Regions from separate parts of the Alloalcanivorax sp. genome, predicted to be linked through region 2. Evidence: predicted binding sites of a transcription regulator. Region 2 holds the regulator's gene; the other holds the start of a gene.
The links. The regulator FliA, encoded in region 2, starts transcription of late flagellar genes. The targets are predictions, from matches to a motif close to CTAAAGTTNNNNNNNNNNCNGCCGATA.

Region 1: a site for FliA is predicted at 8,194-8,220, ahead of ACEQZD_RS04680 (flagellar protein FlaG). Genes of this name have one in related genera too.

The regions. Positions count from the first base shown of each region.
Region 1 covers NZ_CAXPXK010000034.1:10-13,021, reverse strand. The annotation lists gene fliM (flagellar motor switch protein FliM) at 1-140, opposite strand, end outside; gene fliL (flagellar basal body-associated protein FliL) at 156-632, opposite strand; gene ACEQZD_RS04715 (flagellar hook-length control protein FliK) at 744-1,931, opposite strand; gene fliJ (flagellar export protein FliJ) at 1,946-2,395, opposite strand; gene fliI (flagellar protein export ATPase FliI) at 2,392-3,777, opposite strand; gene fliH (flagellar assembly protein FliH) at 3,774-4,499, opposite strand; gene fliG (flagellar motor switch protein FliG) at 4,492-5,487, opposite strand; gene fliF (flagellar basal-body MS-ring/collar protein FliF) at 5,480-7,159, opposite strand; gene fliE (flagellar hook-basal body complex protein FliE) at 7,362-7,709, shown strand; gene ACEQZD_RS04680 (flagellar protein FlaG) at 7,781-8,149, opposite strand; gene ACEQZD_RS04675 (sulfotransferase) at 8,258-11,764, opposite strand; gene ACEQZD_RS04670 (FliC/FljB family flagellin) at 11,931-13,012, opposite strand, start outside.
Region 2 covers NZ_CAXPXK010000023.1:892-16,713, reverse strand. The annotation lists gene ACEQZD_RS02885 (methyl-accepting chemotaxis protein) at 1-1,564, shown strand, start outside; gene ACEQZD_RS02880 (CheR family methyltransferase) at 1,645-2,442, shown strand; gene ACEQZD_RS02875 (chemotaxis response regulator protein-glutamate methylesterase) at 2,730-3,791, shown strand; gene ACEQZD_RS02870 (methyl-accepting chemotaxis protein) at 3,841-5,610, shown strand; gene cheY (chemotaxis response regulator CheY) at 5,676-6,062, shown strand; gene cheZ (protein phosphatase CheZ) at 6,103-6,798, shown strand; gene flhB (flagellar biosynthesis protein FlhB) at 6,900-8,036, shown strand; gene flhA (flagellar biosynthesis protein FlhA) at 8,042-10,117, shown strand; gene flhF (flagellar biosynthesis protein FlhF) at 10,148-12,220, shown strand; gene ACEQZD_RS02840 (hypothetical protein) at 12,213-12,647, shown strand; gene ACEQZD_RS02835 (flagellar protein FlhE) at 12,644-13,033, shown strand; gene ACEQZD_RS02830 (RNA polymerase sigma factor FliA) at 13,135-13,839, shown strand; gene prfC (peptide chain release factor 3) at 14,049-15,629, shown strand.

The sequences.
Region 1 (13,012 bases), on a different contig from region 2:
TCGCGGATGACCCGGTGCTGGGACGCGGGGTCATAGGGGCGCAGGCGCGGCTCTTTGCTGGCCGGCGACTCGTCGTCACCGCCGGGCCCGTTGAGCAGCGCATCGATTTCTTCCTGGGATAGCAGATCGTCTTGTGCCATTGGCGTCCACCCGGTTTATTGCACGATGAACTCGGTGAAGAGCACATCATCCACTTGCAGTTCGGGCTGGCCGTCGTCGCGCGGCTGGGCGAACAGCTCGAGAATCTCGGCCTTGAGCGATTCCTTGCCCTGCTGCGTGGCCACGGTTTGCGAGCTCTGCCCGGACAACAGCATCAGCATGCGGCTGCGCAGTTGCGGCATGTGCTCGAGCAGGTAGCTCTCGGTCTCGGTGTCGGCCACCTGCAGGGACAGGCCCACGTACAGCAGCCGCTGGCCGCACAGCTCGCCCTGCAGATTGACGGTGAACGGTTCCAGCTTGACGTAGAGCACCGGCCGGGGCGCTTCCACCTGCTCCACGGTCTCTTCATCGTCGTCGTCGCTGTCATCGGACAGCAGCAGGTACATATTGATGGCCACCAGAGCGCCGAGCAGGATCACCATCAAGGCGATCAACCATCCAAGTTTGCTCGACCGGTTCGGGGAATCCGCCATGGGTTGTGCCTTCCATCCTGAATAAGGGTTGCCGTTTCAGAGTGCAGTATGCCGCCGGCGCGGGCGCCGGCATGGCCGGAAAAGGCCCCGCTAAAGGGCCTATCTTCGCGTTTAGGCGTACAGATCCACGCCGCCGGTGTCGCCGCCGATAATCCGGCTCACCGGCACGCTCTCTTCAGTGGCGGCCGGCTCGCCGGCCAGGCCGTCACCGCCCGGGGCGGCGCCGCGCTGGCCGGGCTGGCCGTCGCCGTTACCGGCGAACCCCTGGCGGTGCTCGCCGACCATCGCTTCACCCAGGGCGATGCCCTGTTCGGCCAGCGCTTCCCGCAGTTGCGGGATGGCCTGCTCCACCGCGCCGCGCACCGTGGAATGGCTGGAGAAGAAATGCGCCTGGGCACCCTGGTCGTCGAGTTTCAGGCTCACCGAAAGCGGCCCCAGCTCGCGCGGGTTGAGGTGCAGCTCCATGTGCTGGTCGCCGCGTTGCGCCAGGCCCACCATCTGCTGGCCCAGTTGCTGCTGCCAGGGCGCGCTGGCCACCGGCGCCTGCAACGTAAATTGGGCGGCGGGGCCGGTGGCGCCGGCCGCGCCGGTCTGGCCGCCGGCGCCCATCACGCCAGCGTTCTGAGCACCGCCTTCCTGGTTAGCGCCGAGGCGCGTGTCCAGGCGTGACCGCTCCAGGGTAACGTTCAAGGCCTGGGCGTCGCTGGCCCAGGCGGGCATCGCCGGCTTGGCCTCGCCGGTGGCGGCGGGGGCCGGGCTCAGGGTGTCGCCGGCGGCGCCGTCAGTGGGCAGGGCGGAAACGGTGGCCGGCCGGTTGAGGGCGTCCGGCGCGCGCATCACTGGCAGTGCCTGCGCCGTGTTTTTCGAGGCGGCGGCGGTCAGCGGTGCGGGCACGGCCAGGCCGCCGGTCATCGGGTTAGCGGCGCCGTTGTCCGCGGCGTGCTCGACCAAATCCCGGATCGCGTTTTCTTCGCTTACGCCGGCGCCGGCCAGTTCAGCCAACGGGGCCTTTTGAGCGGGCAGGGCGTCGCCGTCACCGGTTTTGAGCCGGCTGCCGGCCAGCGCTTCCAGAGCGTTGCGCAGGGCGTCGCTGGCTTCGCCGGTGAGCGGGCGGTCGCCGCCGGCATCGAGCAGCGCCAGGGCGGCCTCGCCGCGGGCGCCGTCCGATTCGGACGCGGACAGCAGTTTCGCCGCCGCATCCCGCAGCGAGCCGGCGAAGGCCTCGCCGTCGGCGGCCGCCGGTTGCCCGGTGGCGCCGGTCTTGGCGAGGTTCTGGCTAAGCAAGGCGGTGATATCCATGGGTTATCCTCCCGTCAGTCCCGGCGCACGCGGCGGGCCATCGCGTTGTTGGTCAATTCGTCGTTGTCGCGCAGTTCGCGGCGTTGTTCCTGGCGGCGCTCCTGCTCGGCGCGGCGCGCGGCCAGGGTGTCGTAGGACGACAGCTGGCGTTGCCGTTGCTGCCAGTGTTGCTGGCTGGCGGCCACTTTTTCCTGCTGCTGGTCGAGCGCCTGCAGGGCTTTGTCGATGGCGTCGTCCAGGGAGCGGATGAAGCGCCGGTAGTTGGCCAGGGTGGCGGCGTCGATGCCCCGGCTCATGGCGTCCTGCAGCCGCCGGCAGTACTCGTGCCGGTAGCGTCGCAGGGCGTCCAGCTGCGCGGCTCTCTGCGCCTGGCCACGGCGGTCGTCGGCCAGGTTGCGGCCGGCGTGGTCGCGGGCTTTGCGGCTTTGCTCGATTAATGTGTCCAGCGGGTTGGACGCGTTCATGGCACACCTCCAAGCAAGGCACCCAGTGCCTGTTGCGAATCATCGATATCGGCGCGCTCGCCGATACCCTGCTGCAAAAAGTGTTCAATCGAGGGGTACAGCTCCACCGCCCGGTCCAGCGCCGGGTCATGACCGGGGCTGTAGGCGCCCACACTGATCAGATCGCGGTTGCGCTGGTAGCGCGAGAACAGCTGCTTGAACTGCTGCGCGCGCTGTTGCTGCCCGCCGCCGACGATGGCGGTCATGGCGCGGCTGATCGAGGCTTCGATGTCGATGGCCGGGTAGTGGCCGGACTCCGCCAGGGTCCGTGACAGCACTACGTGGCCGTCGAGGATGGCGCGCGCGGAATCGGCGATCGGGTCCTGCTGGTCGTCGCCTTCGGTCAACACGGTGTAGAAGGCGGTGATCGAGCCGCCGCCGGTTTCGCCGTTGCCGGCGCGCTCCACCAGCCCCGGCAGCTTGGCGAACACCGACGGCGGATAGCCCTTGGTGGCCGGCGGTTCGCCGATCGCCAGGGCGACCTCCCGTTGCGCCATGGCGTAGCGGGTCAATGAATCCATGATCAGCAACACGCTGAGGCCGGCGTCGCGGAAATGCTCCGCCACCCGGGTGGCGTAGGCGGCGCCCTGCAGCCGCTGCAGCGGCGAGGTGTCGGCCGGGGCGGCCACCACCACCGAGCGGCGGCGGCCTTCCTCGCCAAGAATATTGTCGATGAAGTCTTTTACTTCCCGGCCCCGCTCGCCGATCAGGCCGACCACGATTACGTCGGCGCCGGTGTAGCGGGCCATCATGCCCAGCAGCACCGATTTGCCCACGCCGGAGCCGGCGAACAGGCCCATGCGCTGGCCCCGGCCGATGCTGAGCAGGGTGTTGATGGCGCGGATGCCGACGTCGATCTGGGTGTCGATGGGCGCCCGCGCCAGCGGGTTCATGGGCGGCGAGGCCAGGGTGCCGTGGGGCACGTCATCGAGCGGCGCGCCGCCGTCCAGCGGGCGGCCGTTGCCGTCCACCACCCGGCCCAGCAGCGCGTCGCCGAGCGGGAAGCGGCGCGCGCCGGTGTCTTCCCCGTCGCCCAGCGGGAACACCCGGGCGCCCGGTACCAGGCCGCTGATCTCCGCCAGCGGCATCAGAAACAGCTTGTCCCCGGAGAACCCCACCACTTCCGCTTCGGCGAAGTCCGGCCGGTCGCTGCCCGGCGCCGTGATCTCGATGCGGCAAGCGCTGCCCAGCGGTGTGCGCAGGCCCACCGCTTCCAACACCAGGCCGGTGGCGCGCACCACCCGGCCGCTGGCCTGGTAGTGGGGCGCCGTCGCCACGCGCCGGGTGACGCTGTTGAGCGTGCGGCGCCATTGCGCCTGATGGAGGTTCTCGGCGCTGGTCATGGTTGTTCCCCGCCGTCGTCGCCGTCGGCTTGCGGCCGGCGGCTGCGCCGCCGCACCCGCGCCGCCAGGTTTTCCCAGCGGCTTTCCAGGGTGGCGTCGAGCTCGCCGCTGGGGCTGGTGACCCGGCAGCCGCCGCGGCTGAGCTGATCGTCCGGGTGCAGTTTCCAGCCGGCGGCGTGGAATTCCGCGTGCAGCTCCTGTTCCACCAGCGCCAGGTCGTCCGGGTGCAGCCACAGTCGGGTTTTGCCGTTGAGCGCCGGTTCCTCGTGAATCAGGGTGCGCACCAGGTTAAGAATCTCGGCGGGCTCTTCGCGCAGCGCGTCGCCGGCCAGCTGGCGGCCGGTGGCCAGGGCCAGATCCACCAGGTCCTCGGCGATGGCGTGGTCCAGGTCGGCCAGGGCGCGGCGGAATTCGTCCACCAGATCGGCCAGCGGCGCCAGGGCTTCCTGGCGCTGGCGGGCGGTTTCGTGCTCGCCGGCTCGGCGGCCTTCTTCCAGCCCCTGGGCGTGGCCTTCCTGGCGGCCGGCCTCGAAGCCTTCCCGGTGGCCTTCCCGGCGCGCTTCCTCACGGGCTTCATTGCGCAGCGCCTGCAGCTCGGCCTGATGCTGAAACGCCTTGCGCTGTTCCGCGTCGACCGCGGCCGGGCGGGCGGCGCCCGGGTCGCGGGCGCTGTCCAGTTCCCCCATCCGCCAGCGGCGCCAGCTTGAGTGGGCGCTAGACATAGGCATCGTCCCCGCCGGTCAGCACGATTTCGCCGTTGTCCGCCAGGCGGCGCACCACCTGCAGAATGGCTTTCTGTTCGCTCTCCACCTGCGACACGCGGATCGGACCGCTGGCTTCCATGTCCTCGCGCAGCAGGGTGGCGGCGCGGGTCGACATGTTGCGCAGGAATTTCTCTTTGAGTTTCTCGTCGGAGCCTTTCAGCGCCACCATCAGCGCGTTGGTGTTGATCTCCTTGAGCAGCAGCTGGATGCCCCGGTCGTCCACGTCGAGCAGGTTCTCGAACAGGAACATCTCGTCGATGATCTTCTGCGCCAGGTCTTCGCTGTGCGCGCGCACCGTTTCGATCACGGTTTCCTCGGCGCTGGAGTTCATCAGGTTGAGAATCTCGGCGGCGGTGCGGGCGCCGCCCATCTTGCTGCGCTTGAGGTTCTGGCCGTCGAGCATGCCGCCCAGCACTTCGGTGAGCTCTTGCAGGGCGGCGGGCTGTACGCCACTGAAGGTGGCGATGCGCAGCACCACGTCGTTGCGCAGCTTGTCGTCGAAGTATTCCAGCACGTCGGCGGCCTGGCGCCGTTCCAGATGGACCAGAATGGTGGCGATGATCTGCGGGTGTTCGTCGCGGATCATCTCGGAAACGATGTTGGCTTCCATCAGGTTGAGGGCGTCGATGCCGGAATTGGCGCCATTCTGTTCGAGGATGTCCTCGAGCAGGCTGGAGGCGCGTTCGTTGCCCAGCGCCTTGGTCAGCACCGAGCGGATATGGTCGCTGGAATACAGGTTCAGCGCCGCGAACTGCTCCGACTCGTCATAGAAATCGTCCAGCACCTGGCGCATCTGGTCGTGGGAGATGTTCCCCAGCTTGGCCATTTCCTGGCTGACTTCCTGCACTTCGCGGGCGGACAGATGCTTGAATACCTCGGCGGCACTGTCTTCATCCAGGGCCAGTAACAGCACGGCGGCCCGCTGGGTGTTGTTGAGCTCAGTCATTCCGATTCATCCAGTTACGCACGATCATCGCCACCATGGCCGGATCTTCCTGGGCCATGTCCTGGAGGTCCTGGCGGTTCTGTTCGTAGGCCGAGGAGCGGCGCCGGCGGCGGCGCGGCGCCACCGGCTCGGGCTCGTCCCCGGCCTCGTCGGCGGCGGCCGGCGCCGGTGACGGGGCCTGTGCCTGGGCCGGACGCGCCGCCGGTGCCGGGGCCTGCCGGGCGTAGCGCTTGAGCATCGGCCGCAGCACCAGCAGGAACAGCAGCAGCGCGGCCAGGCCCACCAGCAGCCAGCGGCCCATGGAGAACAGGAAGTCCTGCCAGAACGGGTCCTGCCACCAGGCGCGTTGTTGGTCCTCGGATTCCACCTGGGTGAAGGGGCTGTTGACCACTTCCAGGCCGTCGCCTCGTTCCACCGAGAAGCCCATCGCCTGGCGCGCCAGTTGATTGATGCGTTCCAGCTGGTCGTCGCTCAGCGGCACCGGGGCGGCTTCGCCGTCCTCGTTCACGCCGTCGCGGTAGTCGACCACCACCGCCACCGACAGCCGCTCCACCTGGCCGCGCTCGTGCTGAACGTGGGTGATGTTGCGGTCCACCTCGTAATTGATCACATCTTCGTGGTTGAGGCGCTTGGTGGTGTCGTCGTCGTCCTCGGTGTTTTCGCCTTCCTGCTGATCGTCGTTCTGCTGCACCGGCGAGGCCGCCGCGCCCGGGGGCGTATTGGTGAGCGCGCCGGGCACGCCCTGGGCAAGATCCTCGCCGCCGCTGTAGACCGCCCGGGTCTGGCTGCTGCGCACCGCCGCCGGGTTGCCGCCCTGGTTGGGGCCGTAGCGCTCGTTGGTTTCCTCGCGGCGGGCGAAATTCACCTCCGCGGTGACCTGGGCGCGCACGTTCTCCGGGCCCAGGATCGGCGCCAGAATGCTCTCGATGCGCTGGCGGTAGACGCGCTCCACTTCGCGCACGTACTCCAGCTGGGTGCCGTCCAGGCCACCGCCGCTGCCGGAGGGCCGGGACAACAAGCGGCCGGCCTGATCGACCACGGTGACGTCTTCCAGGGCCAGTTCCGGCACGCTGCTGGAGACCATATGCACGATCGCGTCGACCTGGCCGTCGCCCAGCGCGCGGCCCGCTTCCAGGGTCAGTACCACGGACGCCTTGGCGGGCTCACGGTCGCGGATGAACACCGACGGCTTGGCCATGGCCAGATGCACCCGCGCCCGCGATACCGGGCCCAGGGCTTCAATGGAGCTGGCCAGCTCGCCCTGCAGACCGCGCTGGAAATTCACCTGCTCGGCGAACTGGCTGATGCCGAACGCCTGCTCGTCCATGATCTGGAAGCCCACGTTGCCGCCTTCCGGCAGGCCCTGCTCGGCGAGCTGCAAACGCAGTTTGTGGACCTGGTCGCCGGGCACCATCAGGGCGCGACCGCCCTGGCTGAACTCATAGGGCACCGCGCGGCTTTCCAATTCGCTGATGATGCGGCCGCCGTCGGCTTCGCTGAGGTTGCTGTAGAGCACCCGGTATTCCGGCGCGCTGGCCCACATCAGCATGGCCGCCACCAGGGCGATCACCGCGGCCCCGGCCACCAGCAACGGCACCAGCGGGTTGGCGCGCAGCCGCGCCAGCATCTGTTCGATGCCGTTATTGTCCGGGCGGGTCTCGCCGTTGCTCATGCGTGCCCCCCGGGGAGACGGGAATAGTGTTGAAAAGGCATTGCTGCTTTCCGGTGGTATTGCGACGCATGCCATTATGAGCAGCCCCGGGACACACAAAGGAAAGAAAAGCCCGCCTTTTTGCCGTCATTTGACCGCTTGGGTCACGGCGGGGGCTGGTAATCTTGCGGTTCAAATAGCGGGTAACGCAGAGCGATACGTTATGAGCACACCGACCATCAATCCGGCCATGCAAGCCGCGCTCAACCAGATGCAGGACCTCGCCGGGCAGGCGGCCGGCGCCGTGCCCCGGGCCGGCGGGCAGAACCTGGACACCACCGTGGGCAGCGGCGGCTTCAGCGAGGCGCTGCAATCCAGCCTGGAGCGCATCAACCAGATGCAGACCGACGCCGGCGACAAAGCCAAGGCGTTCCAGGCCGGTGAGCCCGGCGTGTCGCTGCACGACACCATGATCACCAGCCAGAAAGCCAGCATCGCCTTCGAGATGGGCGTGCAGATGCGCAATCGGCTGGTGTCCGCCTATAAAGACGTTATGAATATGCAAGTATAAAAAGCAGTTAATAGTTGATAGTTAACAGTTAATAGCTGAAGAGCGGGCCGTGCCGGGGGCGCGGCCCGAGCTTAGACTTCCAGGCTGAAGAGGCGGCCTTTTACTTCTTCGAGGCGTTGGGCGGCGTTGAGGGCCTCTTCCGGGGGGATCTGGCGGATCAGTTCGCCGTTTTCCCGGTCGATCAGGCGAATGATGGCGCGCCCGGAATCCTCGCTCAGTTGAAACTCCACGCCGTAGCGGCGCAGCACTTCGTTGATCTGCTGGACCGGTTTGACCAGCTCCTCCCGTTCTACCATCCGACTTTCCGAGTCGCTCTCCTGCACCGCGCCGCCGGCGGCGGGCAGCTGTGCCAGCACTTTTTCCACGCGCTGACGCGCGGCCAGGTAGGAGAACTGCGAAGGCAGGGATGAAACGCTGTTGTTGTCCACGGGCGTGGTCATGGGCGGGCCCTCAGCCGATAGTTATATGCACAGGTTTGTACCTGTATCGGCCGCCACGCCCATAACTTTATGCCGCCACCGGCCCAGGCGGGTGGCGGCGGATACCTGTCAGAGGTACCCGAAGTGCCGCATCAGATCGGCGCATTGCGCTTCAAAGCGCTTTGCCTCCTGTTCGCTCAACGACTCTCGCCAGATGCCGCGGCGATCATGGATGGGCTGGCTCATTTGCCAGGAGCGCCGCATGACATGGCTTTGCTCGCCGACGCCGTCGGTTTCCTTGGCCGGTTGCACGCCGAACCAGTTGTAGTTCTTCTTGTAAAAGCCGAACACCTCGTCCGTGTATTGCTGACCGAGAAAGGCCAGAACACCGGCCATGGTGCCCTCTTTGTCTTGGATCAGATCCTCGTAGCGGACCCGGTGAACGTGGTCGTCGTTCTCATGCTTGAGCAGCTCGGTATTATCCTGCCGCCAGCGTTGGATGCCGCCGTCCAGTGATCCGGTGCGCTTTTTGATGGAGCAGGCCACGTCACGGCCGTCCCTTACCATCGCCACGACACGGGCGTTGGGAAAGCGCCGCTTGATCTCATCGATCCGGTACACATGCTTGGGGGTCCTCTCGCACACCAGGGTCTTGCCCTCGTCGGCGGCGTCGCGCCGGGCTTGCGGGTACTCCTGGTCCAGCTTCGGATTATTCAGGAACCAGTAGGTTTCCCGGGGTATGCAGTAAATGTTCGGGTGCGCGCCGAGAAGCGATGCCATCAGGGTGGTGCCGCTGTGGCCGCAGCCGACCACGAAGACGGCCGGCTCCGTGAAGGGGCGTTGCAGTCCGCCATCGGCGTCCAGGTAGGCGTGCGCCTGCTGCGGGTCGACCTGCTCGAGCAGCGCATAGGCGAGATCCTTGATGCCGTACACCGTGTGCAACAGGAAGGCCAGTCTCACCTTGCGGTTGTCGTCGAGGGCACTCAGCGCCCTTGGCGTGGGCAGCAACAGGGCTTCGCTGGCGACCAGTTCAGTGGCTTGCCGGTCTGGGCCCATCTCCTCGGGTAGATGGCTGCGGTGGGTGGGATTGTTCAGTCTGTACAGACGGAAGCCGTGAGTTTGAGCCCATTGGCAAAGCTTCGACAGATCCGGTTGGCCGGCATGGCGAACGTCGAACCGCAGTGATGCCTGAATAAGCAGCGTGTTCGCCAGCGCGTTCGCGCCGTTTTCCAGCACCGCCATGCTATCACTGCGATGATCGAGAACCAGCCAGTCCAGACTGGGCAGTCCCTCAATGCTGTCCAGCGCCACCGTATTGACCGGCAGTTCGGTGAGCACCCGGGCGCCGTCGCCGGCGTCCGGCAACGGCTTGAGGGTGGCGCTGAACGTCGGGTCCAGGCACGCGTAGTGCACCGCCGGTTCGCCGTCGCCGAGGGTTGTTTGTGGAAATACCTGCAGCCCGTCGCGCTGGCGGGCGGCGTGCGAGGTGTGTTCACCGAGCGGATCGAACACCAGCAACTCGAAGGCGCCGAGCGGCAGCAGTGAGTCCGCGGCGCCGGTTTCCAGGAGCTGCCCGCCGTTGTCCAGGGTTACGATCTTGCCGCTGAAATCGAAGTGGAACTGGCCGGCTGTTTCCCGTTGTATCGCCGCTTTTTTCAAGGTGACAGAGGGGGTGACCGGTTCTGGCACCGGCAGCGCTTGATCCTCGAACCGGGCGCTGCCGTCTCGTTCAAAGGTCAGAGCGGCGGGTGGCAGATCGCGGCAATGGCGTTGCCAGATGCCCCGCAGGGCGGCGCTCAGGTGGGCGGCGAAGCGGGGCGCGTCGCACACCGGTGATTGCACCAGGGTGTCGCGAAGGTGGCGCCGCACCGTGGCCAGATTATCCAGATCGCCGGCCAGATCGCGGGCCCGGGCGCGGTAGGCGTCCCAGCTGTCCACCACCAGTTCCGGCAGGCCGGCGTTGACCAGGTGGGAGGCGGCATGCCGTCCGGCGAAGGTGGGGCCGGGCAGGGTGATCACCGGCACCCCCATCAACAGCGCTTCGCAGGTGGTCAGGCCGCCGGAGTAGGGCCAGGGGTCCAGGGCGATGTCGATGCGGTTGTAGGTATCGAGAAAGGCGATGTGGTTTTCCGGGCCTTCCAGCATTACGCGTTGCCGCTCGATGCCGGCGGCTTCGAATTCCGACCACAGACGTTCGCGGAAGGTGGCGTCGCTGTACTGGCCACTCTTCAGCAGCAGCCGACTGTGGGGAATCTCCTCAAGCAGGCGCGCCCACTCGCCGATCAGCTGGGGATTGATCTTCGCCGGGTTATTCAGACAGCCGAAGGTCACATAGCCGTTTGCGGCGGCCGGCAGCGCGCCCACCGGCGGCGCGTGCTCCGGCGGCATATAGCAGATGTAGTCGTCGGGCATCCGGATCAGCTTCTCCAGATAGTCCGCGTCGCAACCCGGTGGCGTTTCCACCGAGTCACTGATCAGGTAATCAATGGCATCCAGCCCGGTGGTGTTTACCAGGCCGCCCACCCACTTAACGATCAGCGGCGCCGGTTCCCGGGCGATCAGCCGCAGGCGGTTGCCGTCGGTGTGGCCGCTCAGGTCGATCAGAATGTCCACCTGATCCTGCTCTATCAACGCTTCCACGCTGGCGTCCGGACGGCCGGCGACGTTGTGCCATTGGTCGGTGATTGCCCGCATCCGTGCGGTGAGCGGGTCTTTCAGGTCGCTGGTGGAATAGACCGTCAGCCGGAAGCCCTCTTCAGGCAGATTCTCCAGGGCCGAGGTGATCATCTGTCCCACCGGGTGCATTCGCAGGCCGGAGGAAAGCAGGCCAACGGTGAGCCGACGGCTTTCTTCGCGGCCGCCGCCTTCCGGCCGGCGCGGCCGTTGAGCCGGTGAAAAGCTTGCCCGCCAGCGCTGAATCAGGGCAGCGATGTCCTGGTGGCTCAAGGAGGGGTCGTAATGGGCGTTAAAGATGCGGTTGGAAAAGGCCTCGAGATAGTCCGGCCTGCGTTTCAGCGCCTCTTCGAAGTAGTGAGCGCCCCGGGCGAAGTCAGCCATCTCGCAGTATTTCCCGGCCACCAGGTTATAGAAGCTGGGGTTGTTGCTATCCAGCTCCAACAGGCGCTGACAGTCGGCGAGTACGTCTTCCATGCGCCGCGCCGCCGAGAAAATATTGATTCTCTGGGTCAGGATGGCCGGGCTGTCCGGATCCAGGGAGCGTGCCGTGTCGATACTTTCCATCGCCCGTTCGCGCCGGCCCTGGGCACTGTATACGCGTGCCAGCAGTGCGTGTGCCGCCGCGTGCCGGGGATTCAACGCCAGGCATTGCTGAAGCTCCCGTGACGCCTGATCCCAGTCTTTCAAGGCGAAGCGGGCGGAACCCAGCCAGTAAAAACCCTGGTCATCGTTCGGCTCCAGGCGGGTGGCCTCCGCCAGCGCCTCCAGGGCGTCCGCCGGGCGCTTCAGTTCTACCCGCGCCGCCCCCAGAGAGCGCCATGAGTAGGCGTAGTTCGGATGGCGTCGGGTCATCAAGACGGCTTGCTTCTCCGCTTTTGCGAATTCGCGGCCTTTCCAGGCCTGACGATACGCGTGCTTGATGCGTGAGAAGGTGGCGGACGGTGTGGTTTTGACGGACATGATGACCCCGGGCCTGCGTTATGGCGGTAGGAAGAGGTTAGCAGTGGGCCGGACGGGCTAAAGATGGGATTAAGCGGGGGTTTAAGCGGTTATTTCAGGGCTTTGGCGGCGGCGGAACGAAAGAAGGCCCCTTGTGGGGGCCTTCTGTATCCCGATGGCTGGCTGGTTAGCCGAGCAGGGACAGGACGCTCTGCGGTACCTGGTTGGCCTGGGCCAGTACGGAGGTGCCGGCCTGCTGCAGGATCTGCGCGCGGGTCATGTTGGACACTTCCACCGCGTAGTCGGCATCTTCGATGCGCGAACGGGCCGCGGACAGGTTGGTTTCGGTGGTGCTCAGGTTGGTGATCGCGGAATCGAAACGGTTCTGCATGGCACCCATTTCGGAGCGCAGGCTGTCCACGTCGCTGAGCGCGGAGTCCAGGGCGGCCAGCGGGTTCTCGGTGGCTACCTGGGTGGAATCGTCGGTGACGCCGCTCACTTCCTTGGCATCGGCCGCTACGGTGTAGCTGATGCTGGCGGAACCGGTGGCGGTACCGTCGCTGACGGTCAATTCTGCTTCGTAGTAGCTGACTTCACCGCCGTTCTCGTTTTTCACGTAGGCGTTGCCCTTGTCGTCAACAATCAGACTGTTGGTGCCGTCGGCAGCCGGAGTGCCGGTAAAAGTACCTTGGCTGATTTCATCTGCGTCGACGTCGGTGGAGTCGGCACCGGTGGCCCCCGCGTCGGCGGCGGTGATGTTGTAGCTCTGACCGTCGACCTCAATGGTGTCACCATCGGCGGGCACTTCAGCCAGGCGGGTGTTCACGTTGAAATCGTCCAGACCCAGGGTCTCGGCGTTGATTTCCTTCAGGTTCATGGTGATCTGCTCACCATCGTTGGCGCCGACCTGGATGGAGAATTCCTGGTCTTCAGCCAGCACTTTCACGCCGTTGAAGTTGGTTTCTTCGGAGATACGGTCGATCTCGCCCAGGCGCTGGGTGATTTCGTCCTGGATGGAGTTCAAATCTTCCGGAGAGTTGGTGTCGTTCTGTGCCTGAACGGTCAGCTCACGGATGCGCTGCAGGTTGTCGTTCACCTGGTTGAGCGCGCCTTCAGCGGTCTGCGCCACGGAGATACCGTCGTTGGCGTTACGCTGGGCTTGTGCCAGACCGGTGGTCTGGGCGGTCATGCGGTTGGCGATGGCCTGGCCGGCGGCGTCGTCGGCGGCGCTGTTGATGCGCAGGCCGGAAGACAGACGCTCCATGGAGG
Region 2 (15,822 bases):
CATCGAAGTCAGCGGCTTCACCCGCGAAGAGCTGATCGGCGCCCCGCACAACATCGTGCGCCACCCGGACATGCCGGAGCAGGCGTTCGAGAACCTGTGGAGTACCCTCAAAGACGGCGGTACCTGGATCGGTCTGGTCAAGAACCGGCGTAAGGACGGCGGCTATTACTGGGTACGCGCCCACGTCACCCCGATTATTGAAGACGGTGAAATCGCCGGCTTCGTATCCGTGCGCCTCAAGGCGGACAAAGGCTCCATCGACGCCGCCGAACAGGCCTACACCGCACTGCGGGAAGGGCGCGGCGGCCACCTTTACCTGCACCGTGGCGAGATTCGCCGTCGTGGGGTAGTGGCGGCGCTGCGACGCTGGAACCCGCGTTCGGTGAGCAGCCGCATGACCCTGCTCTACCTGGCCAGCGCCGCGCCGCTGCTGGGCGCCGGTGTGATCGGCTTCCTCGGCCGTGGTGAGGCGGCGCCGTTGTCCACCGCCTTGATGGCCTTGGCGGCGGTGGGCCTGCCGCTGCTGGCGCTGCTGTTCTGGGCCACCGCCCGTTCGGTGCTGGGCCCGGTGCGCGAGGCCGGCATGTTCACGCTGCAGATCGCCGCCGGCAACCTGGCGGCCAAACCGCCGCGCCGCCTCAGTGGTGAAATGGGGCTGCTGGTGATGGGGCTGAAACTGATGCGCCGCAGCCTGGGCAGCATCGTCGGCGACGTGAACCGCGGCATCGAAGTGGTCACCCCGGCGGCCCGCGACATCGCCCAGGGCAATGAGGATCTGTCCTCGCGCTCGGAGCAGCAGGCCGCCTCGCTGCAACAGACCGCCTCCAGCATGGAAGAGATCACCGCCACCGTGGGCCAGAACGCGGAGAACGCCCGCCAGGCCAGCCGGCTCAGCGGCGAGGCGTCGCGGGCGGTGTCCGAGAGCGGCGAAGTGATGGGGCAGGTGGTGGACACCATGGGCCGCATCACCGCCAGTTCGGAAAAGATGGCGGTGATCATCGGCACCATCGACAGCATCGCCTTCCAGACCAACATCCTGGCCCTCAACGCCTCCGTGGAAGCGGCCCGCGCCGGCGAGCACGGCCGTGGCTTCGCGGTGGTGGCCCAGGAAGTGCGTAACCTGGCCGGCCGCTCCGCGGACGCCGCCAAGGAGATCCGCGACCTGATCGCCGGTTCCGGCCGCGAAATCGAAAACGGCGCGGAACTGGTGCGGCGCGCGGAAGCGGCGATCGAATCCGTGGTCACCTCGGTGATCCGGGTCAACGACATCATGGGCGACATCAGCGCCGCGTCCGAAGAACAGAGCACCGGCATCAACCAGATCAACCAGGCGGTGGCGCAGATGGACGGCGTCACCCGCCAGAACGCGGAACGGGTGCAGGCCTCCGCCCGCGCGGCCGCCGCCCTGGAAGCGCAGGTCGACAGCCTGACCCATTCGATCGCGGTATTCCGTCTGCGCGACGGTGCCGAGCAGGCGCCGGCCAAGGGCGCCGACGTTCGTCGCCTGCCCGCGTCGCCGCCCCGGCCGCGCTCCGCGTCCACCACCCAGACCCTAGCCGGATGACCCCTTTGAGCAGTCGAGTGCCTATCAGCCCCACCGCCGCCACCGGCGACGCCGGGCGTTTTTCGCCGGACCGCGACCTGATGCTCAGCGACGCGGATTTCGCGCGTATCCGTGAGTTGATCTACCGCCGCGCCGGTATCGTTCTGGCGGAACACAAAAAGGATATGGTCTACAGCCGTATCGGCCGGCGCGTACGCAAGCACGGCCTGGTCCGCTTCCAGGATTATCTGGCGAAACTGGAGCAGGACAGCGGCGGCCCGGAGTGGGAAGCGTTCACCAACGCCCTGACCACCAACCTCACCGCCTTCTTCCGCGAGAGCCATCACTTCCAGCTGCTCGCCGATCTGGTGCGCGAGCGGCGCGGGCCGGTGCGCGTGTGGAGCGCCGGCGCCTCCACCGGCGAGGAGCCGTACTCCATCGCCATGGCGCTCACCGAAGTGCTGGGTGACAAGGCCGATTTCCAGGTTCTCGCCACCGATATCGACACCGAGGCCCTGGACCGGGCCCGGCGCGGCATCTATCCCATGGACCAGGTCGGCAAGCTCGACGAGCGGCGGCGCAAGCGTTTCTTCCAGAAGGGCAGCGGCGCGCGCTCCGGGTTTGCCCGGGTGCGCCCGGAAGTGGCCGCGCGGGTGCGGTTCCAGACGCTCAACCTGGTGGCTCCGAAATGGCCCATGGAGGATCGCTTCGATGCGATCTTCTGCCGCAACGTGATGATCTATTTCGACAAGGGCACCCAGGCCCGTATCCTCGACCGCTTCGCACCTCTGCTGAAGCACGACGGGCTATTGTTCGCCGGTCATTCAGAAAGCTTTTCCTACATCAGCGAATGTTTTCGGCTGCGCGGTCAGACTGTTTATACCCTCGCCGACCGGTAACACCGAACCTCTCTACGAAGCTCGGATTGTGGGAGCTTGCCTTGCAAGCGAAAGGCCGGCTTCGCCGGCCGGCAGGATCCCAGAGGCTTTTCTAACGGCGGCTCCAACAAAGTCTCTGGAATCCTGCCGGGAGCTTCGCTCCCTTTCGCGGGCAGGGCCCGCTCCCACAAGTCGTCATTCTGGGAGGTTAAAAATCCTAAAGAAGCGCCGCTACCCGCCGATAGCGTGAATAACAAAGGCGAATCGCGCCGGTGACGGCGTCGTCTTGGAAACGGGGGAGACCGATCTTGGCCGGGAAAAAAATAAGGGTGCTGTGCGTCGACGACTCGGCCCTGATCCGCGATCTGATGAGCGAAATCATCAACAGCCACGACGATATGGAAGTGGTGGCGGTGGCGCCGGATCCCCTGGTGGCCCGTGATCTGATCAAACGCCACGACCCGGATGTGCTCACCCTGGACGTGGAAATGCCGCGCATGGACGGCCTCGATTTTCTCGAGCGGCTGATGCGGCTGCGGCCGATGCCGGTGCTGATGGTGTCGTCGCTCACCCAGGCCGGATCCGAGGTGACCCTGCGGGCGCTGGAACTGGGCGCGGTGGATTTTCTGCAGAAGCCGGCGCTGGGTATTCGCAGCGGCATGATCGAGTACAGCGAGCTGATCGCCGAAAAAATCCGCGCCGCCGCCCGCTCGCGGCCCCGGCGTATCCAGGCCGGCGAACGGAGCGCGCCCAAGCCGCTTAAGTCGGTGATGGTGTCGAGCGAAAAACTGGTGATTCTGGGCGCTTCCACCGGCGGCCCGGAGGCGATACGGCAAGTGCTGGAGCCGTTGCCCGCCAACTGCCCGGCGATTCTGATCGCCCAGCATATGCCCGGCGGCTTTACGCACTCTTTCGCGCTGCGGCTGGACAAGCTGTGCCGCATCACCGTCAAGGAAGCGGAGGACGGTGAGCGGGTGCTGCCCGGGCACGCCTACATCGCCCCCGGCGACCGGCACCTCAAGCTGGTGCGTAGCGGCGCCAACTATGTGGTGCGCCTGGACGAGGGCCCGCCGGTGAACCGTCACCGGCCGTCGGTGGATGTGCTGTTCCACTCGGCGGCGACCCAGGCCGGCCGCAACGCCATCGGCGTGCTGCTTACCGGCATGGGCAAGGACGGCGCGGCGGGCCTGCTGGCCATGCGCCGCGCCGGGGCCACCACCCTGGCCCAGGACGAAGACTCGTCGCTGGTGTTCGGCATGCCCCGTGAGGCGATCGCCATCGGCGCGGCTACGGAAACACTGGCACTGGAGGAAATGGCGCCGCGCATGCTGGCGCTGGCGGCCGCTTCCGGCCGCGCGCAACGGGTTTGAATAACAAAATGAATTTTCTGAGCAAGCTCCTGAGAGAGGAACGGCGGCTATGATGAAAGTACTACGCAACCTCAATATCAACACCATGGTGGCCGGCGCGCTGGTGTGCTGCGCGCTGCTGGTCAGTGTGCTGGCGGTGTTGCGTTTCACCACCAACGAAATGGTGGACGAATCGATCTCCACCCTGAACCAGATCAACGTTGAGCAGCTTAACGAAGTGAGCCGCGCGGCGGTGCTGCTCAACCGGGCCCGCATCCAGATGGACCTGGCCGCCGATTACCTCGATCAGGGCATGCGCCTGGTGGCGGAAAACCAGATCGACGGCGTGGAAGGTTTGCTGGAACGTGCTCAGGACCGCTTCGATAAATTCGACGAAACACCGAAAACCGAGATGGGCCAGGCCCGCGCCAGCGAGCTGGCCACCGGCTTCAACACGGTGATGGGGCTGGTGCGCGACCAGTACGCCGCGCTCAAGGCCGGCGAGCTGAACGAGTACAAGAACCTGCGCCAGGAATTGCTCACCCCCGGTGACAGTCTCGACGGCAGCCTCACGGATTTCACCCGCTACGCCAATGAGCGCGGCGACGCCATCATGGCCAACTACCACGATAAGACCGCCCTGTTCGGCCTGATCGGCATGGCCGCGCTGGCCGCCACCGTGGTGGTGCTATTGCTGATTTACTGGGTGCTGCGCAAGGCGGTGGTGGCGCCGCTGCACGACGCGGTGGAGAACCTGCAACGCATCGCCCGCGCAGACCTGTCCCAGCGTATCCATGTGCCCGGCCGCAACGAGATCGGCAAGCTGTTCGCCGCCATGCGGGACATGCAGGAAAGCCTGTCGGGCATTGTCTCGAACGTGCGCAGCAGCAGTAATTCGATTTTCGTGGGCAGCTCCGAGATCGCCCGTGGCAACACCGACCTGTCCTCACGCACCGAGCAGCAGGCCGCGTCCCTGGAAGAGACCGCCACCAGCATGGAGCAGCTCACCGCCACCGTGAAGCAGAACGCGGACAACGCCCGCCAGGCCAGCAGCCTGGCCAACGACGCCTCCGGCACCGCCAGCCGTGGCGGCGACGTGATGCAGCAGGTCACCAGCAAGATGCAGGGCATCACCGAGAGTTCCAAGAAGGTGGCGGACATCACCACGATGATCGATTCCATCGCCTTCCAGACCAATATTCTGGCGCTTAACGCTTCCGTGGAAGCGGCCCGTGCCGGTGAGCAGGGCCGCGGCTTCGCGGTGGTCGCCGGGGAAGTGCGCAACCTGGCCGGCAACAGTGCCGACGCCGCCCGCCAGATCAAGCAGTTGATCGAAACCTCGGCGGTGGAAGTACAGGAAGGCTCCACCCTGGTCGAGCAGGCCTCCGAGACCGTCAAGGAAGTGGTCGCCGCGGTGAAACGCGTCACCGACATCATGGATGAGATTTCCGCCGCGTCGCAGGAACAAAGCGGCGGCATCGAGCAGGTCAGCCAGGCGGTCAGCCAGATGGACGAAGTGACCCAGCAGAACGCCTCCCTGGTGGAAGAGGCCAGCTCCGCGGCCGCCTCCCTGGAAGAGCAGGCCCGCCGTCTGGAACAAGCGGTGTCGATCTTCCGGCTCGACAGCGAAGCCGGCGACCCGACGACGGACGCCGCCGTGGTGCCGATGATCACCCACGAGCACGACGAAGCGGAGGAACACGACGACGGCCCGTCCGAGCCCAAGCCGCACGCCGAGCAGGAAACGCCCCGGCAACGTTCCGAGCAGGCGCCGCGCGAAAGCCGCCCGGCACCGCGCCGTGAACCGGTCACCACCGAGGACGACTGGGAAGAGTTTTAACGACCCTGAACCGCGCCGGGGACGCGCTCCCGCCACCCGGCGCCATGACGCAGTGAGAGGATCCGATGGATAAGGGCATGAGTATTCTGGTGGTGGACGACTTTCCCACCATGCGACGCATCGTTCGCAGTCTGCTCAAGGAGTTGGGCTTCACCAACGTGGAAGAGGCCGAGGACGGCCAGGAAGCATTGGGCAAGCTGAAAGGCGGCGATTTCGAATTCGTCGTGTCGGATTGGAACATGCCCAATCTCGACGGTCTGGAGATGCTCAAGCAGATCCGCGCCGACGAGGCCATGAAAGCGCTGCCGGTGCTGATGGTCACCGCCGAAGCGAAGAAAGAGAACATCGTGGCCGCTGCCCAGGCCGGCGCCAACGGCTATATCGTCAAGCCGTTCACCGCCGCCACCCTGGAAGAAAAACTCAACAAGATTTTCGAGAAGCTGGGCAAATAAGCGACGCGGGGTCCAGCTTCCCTGGTGAGGAGAACCGAATATGAGTGGTGAGGCCCGGCAAGTGGCGGCACACGAGGGCGCGCACGGCGACGACCTGGTAGTCCGTATCGGACAGCTCACCCGCATGTTGCGTGAAAGCATGCGGGAACTGGGGCTGGACAAGGAAGTGGAGAAAGCGGCGGAGGCGATTCCCGACGCCCGCGCCCGTCTCAACTATGTGGCGTCGATGACCGAACAGGCCGCCGACCGCGCGCTCAACGCGGTGGACCGGGCCCAGCCGCTGCAGACGGAGATCGAAACCCGGGCGGAAAGCCTCGACCAGCAGTGGCAAACCTGGTTCGAGAACCCCATGGAGCTGGATCAGGCCCGGCAGCTGGTGAACGACACCCGCGGCTATCTGGCGGCGGTACCGGAAATGGCCCGCGACACCAGCAAGGAGCTGCTGGAGATCATGATGGCCCAGGATTTCCAGGACCTCACCGGGCAGGTCATCAAGAAGATGATGGAGGTGATCCTGGAGGTGGAGAACCAGCTGCTGCAGGTGCTGCTGGAGAGCGTGCCCGAGGGCGACGAGCGCGAGGCGCTCAAACAGCGCATGGAAGACCGCAACGCCGCCGACACCCGCAAGCGCGAGGAAGCGTCCCTGGTCAACGGGCCGCAGCTCAGCGCCGAGGGCGAGGGCATCGTCAGCAACCAGGACCAGGTCGACGACCTGCTCGACGAACTCGGCTTCTAGGGAATAACCGCCCCCAAACCCCTCTTATCCGAGGATTGGTTGGCCGTCCGTTCGGCGACAATCCCGGGCATTGAAGTAATGATGCCCGGAATGCCGCCGCCATGGCCGAAGAGACCGAAGATCAGGAAAAGACCGAAGAGGCCACGCCCCGGCGCCTGGAAAAGGCCCGGGAAGACGGCCAGGTGGCCCGCTCCCGGGAGCTGACCACGGTAATGCTGCTGTTCGGCGGCGTCGGCGGCCTGTGGTCCATGGGCCCGACGCTGTTCGACCAGGTCGGCATGGTGATGGAGCAGTCGTTCCTGTTCGACCGCCGCCAGGGCTTCGACAGCACGGTGATGCTCACCCACGCCGTGGACCTGGGCGCGCGCACCCTGTTCGCACTGATTCCGCTGTTCCTGATGCTGGCGGTGATCGCGCTGATATCGCCCAACCTGCTGGGCGGCTTCCTGATTTCCGCCAAGTCCCTCAAGCCCCAGCCCTCCAAACTCAACCCCATCAAGGGTCTCAAGCGGCAGTTTTCCTCCCAGGCGCTGGCCGAGCTGGCCAAGGCGATCGCCAAGTCGATCCTGGTGGGGTCGGTGGCGGTGGCGTTTCTGAGCGCCAAGCGCGGCGAGTTCATGGCGCTGATGGACCAGCCCACCCAGCAGGCGCTGGCCAATGCCCTGCGCCTCGCCGCCATGGCCTGCGGGCTGATGGTGCTGTCGCTGGTGGTGGTGATTCTGATCGACGTGCCCTACCAGCTGTGGAGCCACGCCAAGAAGCTGCGCATGAGCAAGGAAGAGATCAAGCGCGAGCACAAGGAGACCGAAGGCGACCCGCAGCTGAAGGCCAAGATCCGCTCCCAGCAGCAGGCCATGGCCCGCAACCGGATGATGAGCCAGGTGCCGGACGCCGACGTGATCGTCACCAACCCGACCCACTACGCGGTGGCCCTGCGCTACGACGAAAGCAACATGAGCGCCCCCCGGGTGATCGCCAAGGGCGCCGACGAAGTGGCCGCGCGCATCCGCGAGCTGGGCGGCGAACACCGGGTGCCCCTGCTGGAAGCACCGCCGCTGGCGCGGGCGCTGTACCGCCATGTGGACATCGACCGGGAGATTCCCGGGCCGCTCTATACCGCCGTGGCGGAAGTGCTGGTGTGGGCGTTCCGCCTTAAACGGGCCCGGGAAGAGGGCGGCGACCAGCCGCTGACCCCGGCGGATCTGCCGATCCCGGCGGAACTGGAGGTGGCGCCGTGAAAGCGATGAGCCACTACCTGGGCGGGCGCGAGCTGCTCGGCGACGGCGGCGCCAAGGTGCTCGCCGGGCCGATCCTGATCCTGCTGATCATGTCCATGCTGATCCTTCCGCTGCCGCCGTTCGCGCTGGATATGTTCTTCACCTTCAACATCGCCCTGGCGCTGATGGTGCTGCTGGTCAGCATGTTCACCCTGAGCGCGCTGGAGTTCGCCGCCTTCCCGGCGGTGCTGTTGTTCACCACCCTGCTGCGGCTGGCCTTGAACGTGGCCTCCACCCGGGTGGTGTTGATGGAAGGCCACGAAGGCGGCGCCGCCGCCGGCAAGGTGATCGAGGCGTTCGGCCAGTTCCTGGTGGGCGGCAACTTCGCCGTCGGCTTGGTGGTGTTCCTGATTCTGGTGGTGATCAACTTCATGGTAATCACCAAGGGCGCCGGGCGCATCGCCGAGGTGGGCGCGCGCTTCATGCTCGACGCCATGCCCGGCAAGCAGATGGCCATCGACGCCGACCTCAACGCCGGCCTGATCGGCGAGGAAGACGCCAAGAAACGCCGCGCCGAAGTGGCCCAGGAAGCGGATTTCTACGGCTCCATGGACGGTGCCAGCAAGTTCGTCCGGGGCGACGCCGTGGCCGGCCTGGTGATCATGGCGGTGAACATCATCGGCGGCCTGCTGATCGGCATGCTGCAGCACGATATGTCGTTCGCCGACGCCGGCCGCACCTACACCCTGCTGACCATCGGCGACGGCCTGGTGGCGCAGATTCCGGCGCTGGTGATCTCCACCGCCGCCGGCGTCACCGTGTCCCGGGTGACCACCGACCAGGATGTCGGCCAGCAGATGATCAGCCAGCTGCTGATGAACCCGCGGGTGATGATCCTGGCCGCCGGCGTGATGGGCCTGCTGGGCCTGGTGCCCGGCATGCCCAACTTCGTGTTCCTGCTGTTCACCGCCGGTCTGGCCGGCGCCGCCTGGTACCTGAGCCGGGCCAAGGAAAACCGCCTCGCCGAAGAGCAGATCGACGCGGCGCCGCCGCCGGAGCCGGAAGCGCCGGAGGCCAGCTGGGACGACGTCCAGCTGATCGACGTGCTGGGCCTGGAAGTGGGCCACCGCATGATTCCCCTGGTGGACTACCGCCAGCAGGGCGAGTTGCTCGGCCGCATCAAGAGCGTGCGCAAGAAATTTGCCCAGGAGGTGGGCTTCCTGCCGCCGGTGGTGCATATCCGCGACAACCTGGACCTGGGCGCCAACAGCTATGTGGTCACCCTCAAGGGCGCCGAAGTGGGGCGCGGCGAAGCCTTCCCCGGCAAGTGGCTGGCGATCAACCCGGGCCAGGTCACCGGCGAAGTGAAGGGCACCGCCACCCAGGACCCGGCCTTCGGACTGCCGGCGGTATGGATCGACGCGGACCAGCGCGAGCAGGCCCAGGTGTACGGCTACACCGTGGTCGACGCCAGCACCGTGGTGGCCACCCACCTCAACCATCTGCTGCACCACCATTCCGCGGAAATGCTCGGCCGCCAGGAAGTGCAGCAGCTGCTCGACAAGCTCGGTGAGGACAGCAAGGCGCTGGTGGAAGACGTGGTGCCCAAGGCGGTGTCGCTCACCGTGCTGCAACGCCTGCTGCAGAACCTGCTGGAAGAGGACGTCTCGATCCGCGATATGCGCACCATCCTCGACACCCTGGCGGAACACGCCGGCCAGAACGCCGACGCCCACGAACTCACCGCCCAGGTGCGCGTGGCGCTGGGCCGCGCCATTACCCATCAGTGGTTCCCGGGCCAGGACGAACTGCATGTAATCGGCCTGGACAGCAACCTGGAACAGGTGCTCGGCCAGGCGCTGAACGGCGGCGGGGCACTGGAGCCCGGCCTCGCCGACACCCTGATGGAACAGGCCGCCGCCGCCCTGGAACGCCAGGAGGCCGCCGGCGAGCCGCCGGTGCTGGTGGTGCAGCACGGCCTGCGGCCGTTGCTGGCGCACTTCCTGCGCCGCCGCCTGCGCCACCTGGTGGTGATGTCGCAGGCGGAGATTCCGGACGACCGCACCCTGCGCGTGACCAGCATGATCGGCGGCACCGCGTAACCAGAACCGCAAAAAACAGAGGATACCGTCATGGGCGTGCAACGCTTTGTCGGCAGCAACAACCGGGAAGCCATGGGTCGGGTGCGCGCGGCGCTGGGCGACGACGCCCTGATCCTTGCCAACCGCGCCACCGACCAGGGCGTGGAGATTCTCGCCCTGGCGGAGAACGACTCTTCCGGCTATGCGCCGTCGGAACAGGCGGTGCCGGACCGCGCCGGTGGGGTGGCCGCCGCGCCGGCCGGGCACGGCGCCACCGACCGTGCCCCCGCCGGCCCCGATCTCCCCGAGCAGTTGCTGCGCGAAGTGCGCGACATGCGTGAACAGCTGGCCCGCCGTGCGCCGGCCGGCGAGGACGACGGGCCGCGTCAGGCGTTGCGCCGGCGTCTGCTGGGCGCCGGGTTCAGCGCGGTGTTCAGTGACCCCTTGCTGGCCGGGCTGCCGCCGGAGGCGCAGCGCGACGAACAGGCCGACGACTGGCTGCAGCGTCAATTGCAGCGGCGCCTTTCCGTGGCGGCCCCCGGTGATCTGGAACAGCCCGGCGTGATCGCCCTGATCGGCCCCACCGGGGTGGGCAAAACCACCACCGCCGCCAAACTGGCGGCGCGGCTGGCCCGGCGCCACGGCCCCGAACGGGTGGCCCTGGTGAGCGCCGACAGCTACCGCATCGGTGCCCGCGATCAATTGCGCATCTACGCGGATCTGCTCGGCGTCGCTCTGTTCAACCTGGAAGAGGGCGAACCGCTGGACCGGCTGGCCCGGTCACTGGCGGACCGCCCCTGGGTGGTGGTCGACACCATCGGCATGAGCCAGCGGGACGCCCGCCTGGGTGAGCAGTTGCGTCAGCTCAGCGGTGCCCTGCGGGTGCGCCCCGTGTTGCTGCTCAATGCCGCCAGCCAGGGCGAAACCCTGGAGGAAGTGGTGGCTGTTTACCGGGGCACCGCGCGTACCGCCGGGCTGGCCCTGGACGACGCCATCATCAGCAAGCAGGACGAGGCCAGCCGCCTGGGTCCGGTACTCGACGCCGCCATTCGCCATGACTTGCGGCTGCATTACGTGTGCCGGGGCCAGCGGGTGCCCGAGGACATGGTGGCCGCCGACGCCGCCGGCCTGGTGGACGACGCCCTGGCGCTTACCGGCGACAGCGACGACGACGGCCGCCCCGGCGCCCCGGGTTGGGCCCGTCAGGTGCTGGCCCAGGGGCGTGCTCTGGACGCCTCGTTATTGCTGTTGCGCGAGGGCGCCCCTGATTTCGCCGCCATGGAGGCGCTGTGGCACGGCCGGTCGCCGGCGGACCGCCCCTCCGCCGACCAGGCGCCGGTACATTTACGGCATGGCGGCTCGCGACCGGCGCCGGTACTCGGTTTGGATTCCCACGGGCTGCCCATCGGCGTGCCGACGGCGCCCGATAAGCGCTTTTCCGTTGCCGCTCAGTTGTTGCCGGCGCCTCCGGACACCGCCCTTTGGCGTGCCTTGCAGCAAAGCGGGCAGCCGTGGCTGTCGGCGGCGCGGGGCAACAGCCGGGTCTGGCGTCTCGGCCAGCGCCTGCCGTTGAACGAGTGCTATCCGTTGGCGGCGCCCTGGGACAGTTTGATGGTGCGCCACCGTGGACGCGCCGCCCAGCTGCGCCTGCGGCGCCTGGACGTGGCCGCTTCGCCCACCGGGCGCGGCGACGGTGCGCCGTTCACCGCCTTGCTGTGCGCCTGGTTCGGTGAAATACGCGACCTGGACAGCGGCCGTCTGCTCGGGCGCCGCTACTGGCTGGCGCCGGCGGGGCAAAGCCGTCAGCAGGACAGCGATCTGCTGGTGCACATGCTGCGTTGCGAAGAATGGCCGGCGCTGCGCGAGCGGGCCGCCGCCGACCTCAACGCCGCTGGCGGCGGCGAGGACCCCTGGGGGCTGGCCGGCGCCCTGGCGGCGCTGGCGGTCCGTCTGGATCAGGACAACGGTGACTGGGCCCTGGACTTGCGCGCCCAGCTTCTGAGCTTGAGCGGCAGCCGGCGGCGTAGCCCCGCCACCTTGCTGACCGCCTTGATCGAACTGTTCAGCGCCCGCCGCGAACTGCAGCGCATCGGCGCGGTGGCCGGGGGCGCCGGCAATGCCTGATCAGGCCGCCGGATTGCGGGCGTGGGCACGCCCCGAACGTCCCGGGCAGGGGCCCACCCTGATGGTGGTGGGCCTGCCGCCCACCGCCGCCACCGAAACGGTGACCGAGCGGCTCGCCGGCTGGGCCCGGCGCGGCCAGCGCTGGGTCGGTGACCCGGCCGCCTGGCGCATCGTGGCGCTGGACCCGGCCAGCCCGCACCTGCCGCTGCTGGCCAGCCAGCAACGGCGCTGGGCTCTGTGGGTGGACAGCGACGCGGACGCCTTCCGCCGTGCCTACCGCACACTCAAGATACTGCGCCGTCACCCCGGGCCCAGCCGCCTGCTGGCGCTGCACGCCCCCGGGCTGCCCAGGGCCGGGTTGCACAGCAACCTGCAACGCGGCGCCCGGCGGTTTCTGGATATCGAGCTGGTGGTGTTGTCGCCATGAACAAGATCGCCGGGTTGCTGCTGCTTTTGTTGTGGTCGCCGCTCCCGGCGGCGCCGGGCAGCTGGCAGTCGCCGCTGGCGGAACTGCGTCTGGCGGTGGCCGGGCGCTTCTATCACAGCGAGCCGGCGACGCCGCCGCCGATGGCGGCGGGGGACGCCATCGTGCGGGTCGGCTGGCGCTACCGGCTGCCCGCCGGGCGCCGCGTTCAGGCGTGGCTGTGCCAGGGCGAGCAGTGCGTGCCCCTGGGCAGCGCCCGGCGCGGCCATTTTCTGGCGCCGCCGGCATGGCGGGTGGAGCGGCCGTTGCGGCTGCGTTTCCGCCTGCCCGCCGGCGAGCGCCGCGCGGTCACCGTGGGGACGCCCCGGCTGACAGTGGAATACCGCTAGAAAAGAACCCAATAAAGGCCGTTATTTGCCGCTTCCAAATGGCGCCGACCGCTAATAATGGAAGCATCAGAATGGCATCCGGGCCCGGTTCGGGGAAAACCATGTATACGGCACAGGGTAAAATCAATCACGACGCATTGCTGGAAGAGCATCTTCCGGCCGTCCGCCGACAGGCGCTGGCGCTGCAGGTGAAACTGCCTTCCGGCATCGACCTGGACGACTTGATCCAGGCCGGCACCGTGGGCTTGCTGGACGCCTTGCAGCGCTTTGACGCCAACGCCGGCGCCAGCTTCTCCACCTTCGCCAGCCAGCGCATTCGCGGCGCCATGATTGATGAACTGCGCACCCGCGACTGGTTGCCGCGCAGCGTGCGCCGCAACGCCCGCGCCGTGGATCAGTGCGTGCACCGGCTTGAGCAAAAGCTGGGGCGGCCCGCCGAAGAGCGCGAAATCGCCAACGAAATGGGCATGGATCTGGAGCAGTACCGTCAGCTGCTCACCGACACCAACAACGGCCTGCTGCTGCCCTATGAGGAAATGGTCGCCGAGCGCGGCGAACCGGAAGCCGGCAGCGGCTCACCGCCGTCGCCGTTCGCCGCCCTGGTGGCCGGCGAGCAGCGCGAACAATTGACCGCCGCCATCGAAACGTTGCCCGAGCGTGAGAAACTGCTGCTGGCGCTCTATTACCAGGAAGAGCTGAACCTCAAGGAAATCGGCGCCGTGCTCGGGGTCACCGAATCCCGCGTCTGCCAGCTGCACAGCCAGGCGGTGAGCCGGCTGCGCGCGCGCCTGGCGCCGGACGCCTGAGGCTGCCGGGAGCGGCTTGTGGGAGCGGGCCCTGCCCGCGAAAGGGCGCGAAGCGCCCGGCAGGATCCCAGGGGCCCATTGCAGCCCCGCTTTCTTAGCTCTCTGGTATCCTGCCGGCAAGCTGTGCTTGCCTTTCGCGGGCCTGGCCCGCTCCTACACGAATCCTTCGGTCAGGAGTACAATGCGCGCCGACGCAGACCGAGGATTCTATGAGCCCCACCGACGAGATCCAGAAACGGCGAACCTTCGCCATCATCTCCCACCCGGACGCCGGTAAAACCACCATCACCGAGAAGGTGCTGTTGTACGGGCACCTGATCCGTACCGCGGGTACCGTCAAGGGCAAGAAGTCCGGCGTGCACGCCACCTCGGACTGGATGGAGATGGAAAAGGAACGGGGCATCTCGGTGACCACCTCGGTGATGCAGTTCCCTTACCGGGACGCCATGGTCAACCTGCTGGACACCCCCGGCCACGCCGACTTCTCCGAAGACACCTACCGCACCCTGACGGCGGTGGATTCCGCCCTGATGGTGATCGACGCGGCCAAGGGCGTGGAAGAGCGCACCGTGAAACTGATGGAGGTGTGCCGGCTGCGCGACACGCCGATCCTGACGTTCATCAACAAGCTGGACCGGGAAGTGCGCGACCCCATCGAGGTGCTCGACGAAATCGAGGACGTGCTGAAGATCGAGTGCGCCCCGGTGACCTGGCCGATCGGCATGGGCAAGAACTTCAAGGGCGTCTACAACCTGCTCACCGATACCTCCGTCCTTTATAAGAGCGGCCAGGGCCACACCATCCAGGAACGCCGTGAGGTGAAAGGCCTGGATAACCCGGACCTGGACCAGGCGGTGGGCGCCGACTACGCCCAGGAGCTGCGCGACACCCTGGAGCTGGTGCAGGGCGCCAGCCACGAGTTCGACCTGCAGCGTTTTCTGGACGGCAAGCTGTCACCGGTGTTCTTCGGCACCGCCCTGGGCAACTTCGGCGTCGACCACATGCTCGACGGTCTGGTGGAGTGGGCACCGCCGCCGCTGCCCCGCGACGGCGGCGAGCGGCAGGTGGCCGCCACCGAGGACAAAATGACCGGCTTCGTGTTCAAGATCCAGGCCAACATGGACCCGCGCCACCGGGACCGCATCGCCTTCCTGCGCATCTGTTCCGGCAAGTACAAAAAGGGCATCAAGCTCAAACAGTGCCGCACCGGCAAGGACCTGCGCATCGCCGACGCGCTGACGTTCCTGGCCGGCGAGCGCGACAACGTGGAAGAAGCCTACGCCGGTGACATCATCGGCCTGCACAACCACGGCACCATCCAGATCGGCGACACCTTCACCGAGGGCGAGGATCTGCGCTTCACCGGCATTCCCCATTTCGCGCCGGAACTGTTCCAGCGCGTGGTGCTCAACGACCCGCTCAAGAGCAAGCAGCTGCACAAGGGGCTCAAGCAGCTGGCGGAGGAGGGCGCCACCCAGGTGTTCTTCCCGCTACGCAACAACGATGTGATCCTGGGCGCGGTGGGCACGCTGCAGTTCGACGTGGTGGCCGCCCGGCTCAAGGGCGAGTACGGCGTCGACTGCCGCTACGAGCCGATCAGCGTGAGCACCGCCCGCTGGGTGGAAGCGAACAGCGAGCGCGAGCTGGAAGCGTTCGAGCGCAAGGCCTACGACAACCTGGCCCGCGACGGCGCCGGCCACCTGACCTACCTGGCGCCGACCCGGGTCAATCTGCAGCTCGCCCAGGAGCGCCACCCGGACATCCGCTTCCGCGAGACCCGCGAGATCTAGCCGGTTCCCACAAGGCCCGCTCCAACAGGCGGGTCTTGTGTGCTAGACTCCGCGCCCTCCGTTTTGACCGGCCCCGATTCATGCGTTTGATCTGCAGTCCGCCCTAGCGCCCACTTCTTTATTTGTACCTGTGGGAGCGGGCCCAGCCCGCGAAAGGCAAGCGAAGCTTGCCGGCAGGATCCCAGAAACCTTC